One region of the Providencia sp. R33 genome, then DNA from elsewhere that is predicted to be linked to it. Evidence: predicted binding sites of a transcription regulator. Region 1 holds the regulator's gene; each other region holds the start of a gene.

Evidence for each region. Region 1 encodes PurR, which represses purine synthesis genes. Its sites were predicted from a motif close to CANGCAAACGTTTGCNTG; they were not measured.
Region 2: purE (5-(carboxyamino)imidazole ribonucleotide mutase) is a predicted target of PurR. The motif match lies at 1,038-1,055, and genes of this name have one in related genera.
Region 3: serA (phosphoglycerate dehydrogenase) is a predicted target of PurR. The motif match lies at 1,147-1,164, and genes of this name have one in related genera.
Region 4: purL (phosphoribosylformylglycinamidine synthase) is a predicted target of PurR. The motif match lies at 1,199-1,216, and genes of this name have one in related genera.

The regions. Positions count from the first base shown of each region.
Region 1 is NZ_CP072453.1:1,919,244-1,921,452, reverse strand. Features, by position in the region: gene punR (DNA-binding transcriptional activator PunR) at 1-529, shown strand, start outside; gene purR (HTH-type transcriptional repressor PurR) at 536-1,561, opposite strand; gene sodB (superoxide dismutase [Fe]) at 1,991-2,209, opposite strand, start outside.
Region 2 is NZ_CP072453.1:315,892-318,100, reverse strand. Features, by position in the region: gene ppiB (peptidylprolyl isomerase B) at 1-251, shown strand, start outside; gene J6836_RS01500 (UDP-2,3-diacylglucosamine diphosphatase) at 262-987, shown strand; gene purE (5-(carboxyamino)imidazole ribonucleotide mutase) at 1,136-1,651, shown strand; gene purK (5-(carboxyamino)imidazole ribonucleotide synthase) at 1,651-2,209, shown strand, end outside.
Region 3 is NZ_CP072453.1:576,830-579,038, reverse strand. Features, by position in the region: gene serA (phosphoglycerate dehydrogenase) at 1-984, opposite strand, end outside; gene rpiA (ribose-5-phosphate isomerase RpiA) at 1,467-2,129, opposite strand.
Region 4 is NZ_CP072453.1:784,909-787,117, forward strand. Features, by position in the region: gene mltF (membrane-bound lytic murein transglycosylase MltF) at 1-1,026, opposite strand, end outside; gene purL (phosphoribosylformylglycinamidine synthase) at 1,300-2,209, shown strand, end outside.

The sequences.
Region 1 (2,209 bases):
CCCTGAAGTTTTTAATGGCGTTTGGGATGCTTTAGCTGATGGGCGGGTGGATGTCGCTATTGGTGCGACACGGGCATCACCGATTGGCGAGCGTTATAGCTTTCGAGATATGGGGTTTATGCCGTGGATGTGTGTCGCAAGTCCTGAGCACCCCTTAGCGAAAATAAAGCATAGCCTAACAGATGATGAAATGCGCCAATATCCAAGTTTGTGCTTAGAAGATACGTCTCGTAGCTTACCTAAGCGCGATACTTGGGCACTGGATAACCAACGACGTTTAGTGGTTCCCTATTGGGAAAATGGTTTAGCGTGTTTGGCTAATGGGTTGTGTGTAGGGATGGTACCTGAGCATCGTGCAGCACCGTTATGCACGGAAGGCAAATTGGTGGAATTGACGCTAGCACAGCCATTTCCACCTAGCCCATGTTGTTTAACGTGGGTAGAGAAAAATACTTCTCCAGCGTTGAGTTGGTTATTAGATTATCTTGGCGATAATGAAACTCTCAACGCGGAATGGTTATCAACATAGTATCGATTATCGACGGTAGTCGATAAATGGCCCATCAGCAACAGAACGGCGCTCAACAAGGCGAGGGTGAACTTCGATAGTTTGAGCGTCTTCGCGCTTATTCACAATACGGTCTAGTAACATAGCGAAAGCCATTTGGCCTAAACGCTCTTTAGGCTGATGGATTGTTGTCAATGCAGGGGTAAAATAGCGCGCATTGCGCACATTATCGTAACCAATGATTGAAATGTCTTGTGGGACGCGTAGACCCATTTCATCTGCCGCACAGATAGCGCCCATTGCCATGATATCACCACCACAGAAAACAGCAGTAGGGCGCTGTTTATGGCTTAAAATCTGCATCATCGCTTTATAGCCTGATTCAGGCTCAAAATCCCCTTGAACAATCCACTCATCTTTTAGGGTCACTTTGGCTTCTTCCATGGCTTTTTGGAAGCCAGTCAGACGGCCAATCCCTGTATTTCGTTCAAGGGAACCTGGGATCACACCAATGTCACGGTGACCGCGGTCAATGAGATAACGCCCTGCGAGATAGCCTCCATGGAATGAATTATCGATAATGCTATCGGTGAAATCCCCGCGGGAAGTTCCCCAATCCATCACAACCATTGGGATATTACGATAATCTTCCAGCATTCCGATAAGGGTCTCTGGGTATTCGGAACACATAACCAGTAAGCCATCGACACGTTTTTGCGCCAACATCTGTAAGTAGGCTTTTTGTTTACCTAAGTTATTGTGAGAGTTACAGAGGATCAGTGTATAACCTTTTTCGTAGCAGCTATTTTCAACGGACTCAATAACTTCTGCAAAGTAAGGGGCCTCGCTTGATGTTGCTAACAAACCAATCGATTTGGTGTGATTCACTTTTAAACTACGGGCAACCGCACTAGGTGAATAATTGAGCGCTTTTATCGCAGCCCAAACTGCCGCTTTGGTATCATCTGCCACAAAGCGCGTTTTATTAATAACATGGGATACGGTAGTGGTAGAGACGCCAGCGCGTTTCGCCACATCTTTAATCGTTGCCATGGGGGAATAAAACTCCTGACCAACTATAGGTCTCTCTAAGAATTCTAGTTAAAAAATTACCTGCATATTGATGCATAGATCCTTTGCTGGCAATAATTTAGCGATTTGTTGTCGATTTTGTCTGATCTAGCGCAAAAACGAAAGAAATAATTGATGTTATAACATGTGATATAGACACTGGTTTTGCTTTTTTGGATGTGTATACTCATTAACCTTAATGTTTGTGTGGTTATAGTTAATTCAATTTTGTTAGGATGAGAGGAACTCATGGATACAGATGTTAAATATGGAATACTAGCAGCAGTGGGTTCATTAGCGATGATTATTTTCATTGCTGTACATTTATTCTAGTTGTGTTTCATCTTCATTGGGTGAATAAATAAGGGCGAGTAATAACTCGCCCTTATTCTATTGAGAAAACATATTAAATTAAGCTAAGTTTTCTTCCACGAATTTCCAGTTAACCAGCGCCCAGAAATTTTCTAAGTATTTAGGGCGAGCATTACGGTAATCGATGTAGTAAGCGTGTTCCCAAATATCAACCGTTAATACAGGTTTGTCGTCACCTGAAATAGGTGTTGCTGCGTTAGAGGTATTAACGATAGCTAAGCTACCATCTGCTTTCTTAACTAACCAAGTCCAGCCTGC
Region 2 (2,209 bases), 1.6 Mb from region 1:
CGCTGGCAATGGCTCGTACTAACGACCCACACTCTGCCACTGCACAATTCTTTATCAACGTTGCCGATAATGACTTCTTAAACTTCCGTTCAGAGCGCCCAGACGGTTGGGGTTACTGCGTATTTGCTGAAGTCGTTGAAGGTATGGACGTGGTTGATAAAATCAAAGGCGTTTCTACTGGCCGCAGCGGTTTCCACCAAGACGTTCCTCGTGAAGATGTTGTGATCGAAAAAGTGACTGTCAGCGAGTAATCCTGCCTCTATGTCCACTTACATCATTGCAGATCTGCATTTGAGTGAAGATGAACCGGCGATCACCGCCGGTTTTATCAATTTTATTCAACAGCAAGCCATCCACGCCGATAGCCTGTATATTCTCGGTGATTTTTTCAATTATTGGGTGGGCGATGATGATAACACCCCGCTTCATCAACGCGTCGCAAACGAGCTAAAACAGCTCACAGCAAAAGGCATTCCTTGTTATTTCATTCATGGTAACCGTGACTTCTTAATCGGTAAACGCTATGCCGAGCAGTGTGGAATGACAATTTTACCCCAAGAAACCCTTCTCGATATTTATGATAAGCGCATTTTGATTTTACACGGTGATACCTTGTGCACCGATGATATGGCTTATCAAAACTACCGTAAAAAAGTTCACACGCCTTGGATCCAACGTATTTTTCTCACACTTCCGCTGTTTATTCGCCGTCGGATTGCGCAAAAAATGCGTCAAAACAGCCAATATGCCAGTAGCATGAAAGCGGAATCCATTATGGATGTTAATCCGCAAGCCGTTGTTGACGCACTACAAAGACACCAAGCCAAATGGATGATCCACGGCCATACCCACCGCCCTGCCATTCATGAAATCAATATTGGCGGAAAGCTACATTTTCGTGGAGTATTAGGCGCATGGCACCATGAAGGTTCTGCCTTTGTGATTAATGAACAAGGCATCGAGCTGATTTTCTTTCCCTTCGAATAACCACAGACAATTTCTTGGTCGTAAACGCGACCGTTTGCTTATTTATTAATCACGCAAACGTTTTCCTTGCTGCGTTGTCGTGATATGATCGGCTCAATTCAATTCTCCACCTTCGGGTGACGTTTTTTTCAATACAGGAAAGCACCAAATGACTGCCCAAGCTTCTGCTCAATCTGCGGCAAAAATCGCCATTGTTATGGGTTCGAAAAGTGATTGGACGACCATGCAGCACGCTGCTGATGTATTAACCGAACTCCAAATTCCTTTTCACGTCGAAATTGTCTCCGCACACCGCACACCCGATAAACTGTTTTCATTTGCCGAAACAGCCAAAGCAAACGGCTTTGATGTAATTATTGCAGGTGCTGGTGGTGCAGCACATCTACCGGGTATGTTAGCGGCCAAAACCTTAGTGCCTGTTTTTGGTGTTCCTGTACAAAGTGCCGCACTCAGTGGGGTTGATAGCTTATATTCCATCGTCCAAATGCCAAAAGGCATTCCTGTGGGCACTCTGGCGATTGGTAAAGCAGGTGCCGCAAATGCCGCATTGCTAGCGGCTCAAGTCTTAGCTATCGCTGATGAAGTTGTTTTCAAGCGCTTATCCACATGGCGTGAAACACAAACCAACGACGTACTCAATAATCCAGACCCGAGGGAAGCGTAATGAAACCCGTTTGCGTACTGGGTAACGGCCAACTGGGTCGTATGCTACGACAAGCTGGTGAGCCTCTAGGCATCGCTGTTTTCCCTGTTGGATTGGATGCTGAGCCTGAAGCGGTTCCTTATCAGCAAAGCGTGATCACCGCTGAAATCGAGCGTTGGCCTGAAACACCATTGACCAAAGAATTAGCTCGCCACAATGCCTTTATTAACCGTGATATTTTCCCGCGTTTAGCCGACCGATTTCCGCAAAAGAGCCTGTTTGATAGCTTAAATTTGTCAACCGCCCCTTGGGCACTGCTCGAATCCCCTGCACAGTGGCCTGAATTATTCGCCTCTCTGGGTGATTTTCTGATAGTCAAGCGCAGAACAGGTGGCTATGACGGGCGCGGCCAATGGCGTGTACGTCCTGGTGATGAAATCAATTTACCCGCTGAAATTTACGGTGAATGCATTGTCGAACAAGGCATCCCGTTTGACGCTGAAGTGTCTGTCATTGGTGCTCGCAATGCTGCGGGTGAATCCGTTTTTTACCCTATTACCCACAATTTGCACCAAGAAG
Region 3 (2,209 bases), 1.3 Mb from region 1:
GACCGCAGAAAGCGTTGAACCGTTATCAGAATATTTTGCCAGTTTACTCGCAACTTCTAAGCCAATGTTTTCTTGTGCTTCTTCTGTAGAGCCCCCAATGTGAGGCGTTAAAATCACATTGTCGAATTTAATCAGCTCAGAAATAAACGGGTCATTCGGGTCGTTATTTGCCGCAGGCTCACTTGGGAATACGTCAACCGCTGCACCGGATAAATGCTTGCTTTCCAGCGCCGCTGCCAGTGCAGGAATGTCCACCACTGTACCACGTGACGCATTGATAAAGATTGAGCCTGGTTTCATGCGGTCAAACTGTTCTTTAGCAAACATGTTTTTCGTGCTGGCCGTTTCTGGTACATGCAAGCTGACGACATCACTCATATTGAGTAACTCAGTCAAAGAACGCACTTGTGTAGCATTTCCTAAAGGTAGTTTATTTTCAATATCATAGAAGAAAACATTCATACCAATACCTTCAGCTAAGATCCCCAGCTGAGTACCGATATGGCCGTATCCAACGATACCAAGGCGTTTACCTCGCGCTTCAAAACAGCCTTTCGCTTGTTTTTCCCAAATACCACGGTGCGCTTGCATATTCGCTTCAGGAATACGACGTAACAACAGTAATAGCTGGCCTAATACCATCTCAGCAACGGAACGAGTGTTTGAGAATGGAGCATTAAAGACAGGGATACCGCGTTTTGCCGCAGCGTCTAAATCCACTTGGTTGGTTCCGATACAGAAGCAACCAACTGCCACTAACTTTTCAGCCGCAGCGAAAATCTCTTCAGATAAATGAGTGCGGGAACGGATACCGACAAAGCGCGCATCTTTGATCGCTTCTTTTAATTCTTCATCAGATAATGCGCTTTTATGGTATTCAATATTGGTATAACCCGCTGCTTTTAGGTTATCAACCGCGCTTTGGTGCACACCCTCTAGCAGTAAAAATTTTATTTTGTCTTTATGCAAAGATACCTTGACCATTTCCCTACCCTATCGTGAACGTTTTAAATTTGTGACAGATGAATTTGCTTGTTTGACTCATGGTTTTGCTCAACATAATTCAAGGCATATCCATACCAGCACATTCATCTACCTTGAAATCTGAAAAGAGTATACCAACATAGCAAAATTCGGCGCAGTATCAATACAACCGTTTGCTTAAGGGATGCTAAAAAGCGCGAGGAAAAAGAAGTTAAATGGTAGAAAATCAGGAGCAGTAACACAAAATAAGGATTTTTCCTGCACAATGCATATTAGTGTGAGATATATCACCAAAATCGCGAAATAATAAAAATAATGAAATAAATTTCAAATTAATGATATTTATAAAACTGGTCAATTATTTTTCAATCTACTCACTAGCCAAATACGTTAACGCCTTTTTTACGGCACAAAAAAGCCAGCAACTAAATAGTTTGCTGGCTTATAGATTAAGCAAATTAATTCATCGCAAATAATTGCGATTATAGTTTGATCGTTTTAACCCCAGCATCCGTTGTGCCCATCAGGACAACATCAGCACCACGATTAGCAAATAAGCCAACAGTCACAACACCCGCGATACCGTTAATGGTGTTTTCTAACGCAACAGGGTCAACAATACTTAAATTGTGAACATCTAAAATCACGTTGCCGTTATCAGTAACCACATTTTGACGATATTCCGGTGTACCGCCCAGTTTGACCAATTCACGTGCCACATAACTACGCGCCATTGGGATAACTTCAACAGGCAGAGGGAACTTGCCTAACACATCAACCAGTTTTGATTGATCAACGATGCACACAAAGGTTTTTGCTATCGCAGAAACGATTTTTTCACGTGTTAACGCAGCACCGCCGCCCTTGATCATATTCATATGGTGGTCGACTTCATCCGCACCATCAACGTAAACATCTAATGAGTCCACTTCATTACAATCAAAAACAGGGATACCCAATGATTTAAGTTTTTGCGTAGACGCTTCGGAGCTAGAAACGGCACCTTCAATTTGCCCTTTCATTGTTGCCAATGCATCAATAAAGTGTGATGCAGTAGACCCTGTACCGACACCAACAATTGTACCGGGTTTAACGTATTCCAGTGCTGCCCAACCCACCGCTTTTTTTAATTCATCCTGCGTCATGCTCATGCCTTTTGCTATTTAATTGAGACGTAATTAAGAATTAGTATATACCGAGCCCACAATAAGTTGCAGTGTTGTTC
Region 4 (2,209 bases), 1.1 Mb from region 1:
AGCGATACCCATCGTAGCCGCCGTAGGTTTTGTTAGCATCATTAAGCCCCGCACACCCGTAGGTGAAGTTGCAAGAGGGTCCCAATGAGACTCTTGCCATGCAATCGCAGCGAGAAGCTTCCAATCAATAACTTCAGCGTATCTTTCAAATAACGGCTGGTATTCAGGCAGCTTATTATCTATCGCCTTAATAAATGTCATCGTATCGAAATAATCGAACGATTCCACATGGCTAAAATATTTTTCATTCAGACGTGCCAATAGCTCAGTTTCATTGCCTTGATTGAAAAAGTCGAGCAGGGCAGCATTTAAGCTGTTTTCATCACCACGACGCATATACCACGTGACCGCATGATCATCGAGTAAATCAAAGGCGACAGCGATTTGTGGGTGAATGCGCTGTTGCAATGCAACTGCGATAGAGTCTTCGAGGGTATAGTCGATTTCACCATCAGCAAGCATTTCAAGAATTTGATTGGTATTGTATTTAGATGTCTCTTCCCATTTTAAGTTTGGATATTCTTTGGCGAGCTCTTTTAAGGTACTGGCGTGGGCCGTTCCAGAAGTCACAAGCAGCTTACCATTGATGTCATTAAACGATTTCGGCCGTGTTGAGCCTTTGCGATAGACCAATTGCTGAGTTACCGTCAGGTAGCTTGGGCCTGTTTTTGTCTTAGTTAATCGGTCTTTATTATACAAAAGCCCTGCAACAGCGATGTCAGCATCGCCATTTTCGAGGTCGTCAAAAATTTGCTCGAATGTTGGGCGGATAGTGATTTTAAGCTTGACCCCTAGGTACGAAGCAAAATCTTGAGCAAGTTCGTAGTCAAAACCACGAAGCTGTTTTTGCTCATCTATATAGATAAGTGGCGAGCTGACGGCACTAATACGTAATTCACCTTGTGACAGTATTTTATTAATTTGTGAATCTTGCGTATTGGGCCAGCGGATATTAAAGCCGATGACCATTGAAGCCAGTAGCGCGATAACCACGATGATTAAGTAGTTAACTTTTAAGTTATTCAAATAATAATTTCTCGTGCAATCTCTGGTGTTGTGTGATGTCTAAAAAAGAGTATGGCTAAGTAATGGTTATAATTCCAGTGGTTGGGTATTTTGCTCAACAATTATGATCGGTGCAACCTATATTATCGTATTTAGCACAGAATAATATTTAACTAATCGCTTTATTTTTAATCACGCAAACGGTTTCGTATTGATGAACATTGCTCTATAATGGGCACCGGTTTCCCTGCTTTCATGTTCAGGGCTGGCGTTTAAAAGAGAGAAATTAAGACTATGGAAATTTTGCGTGGTTCACCTGCTCTATCAGCATTTCGTATTACCCGCCTTTTGGCATTGTTTGCAGAAAAGCAACTGCCTGTAACAGATATCTATGCTGAATATATGCACTTTGCTGATTTATCAGCGCCGTTAAGTGATAGTGAGCAAGGCAAACTGAGCAGTTTGTTAAAATATGGTCCTTCTCTGACAGAGCATGACCCTTTCGGTAAACTGGTTTTAGTCACCCCACGTCCGGGTACAATTTCTCCTTGGTCATCTAAAGCAACGGATATTGCTCACAATTGTGGTCTTAGCCAAGTTAAACGCATTGAACGCGGTGTTGCCTACTACGTTCAGGGAGATGCATTAACGCAAGCACAGTGGCACGAAGTGATTGCACTGTTACATGACCGCATGATGGAAACAATTTATTCTTCTTTTGAACAGGCGGATGCCTTATTTGCACACCAACAGCCTGCACCGATGAAAACCATTGATATCATCAACGGTGGGCGTCAAGCATTAGCAACAGCAAATACAGAAATGGGCTTAGCGCTGGCGGATGACGAAATTGATTATCTGCAAGCTGCCTTCACAGGTTTAAAACGTAACCCAACAGACGTTGAGTTATATATGTTTGCGCAAGCGAACTCCGAACATTGCCGCCATAAGATTTTTAACGCAGATTGGGTCATTGATGGTGAAGAACAGCCAAAATCGTTGTTTAAGATGATTAAAAACACCTTCGAGAAAACGCCAGAGCACGTGTTATCGGCTTATAAAGACAACGCGGCTGTGATGGAAGGTTCTTTGGTGGGGCGTTTCTTCCCAGAACCAGAAGGGCGCACGTACCGTTATCATCAAGAAGACACTCACATTTTAATGAAAGTGGAAACCCATAACCACCCAACAGCTATTTCGCCAT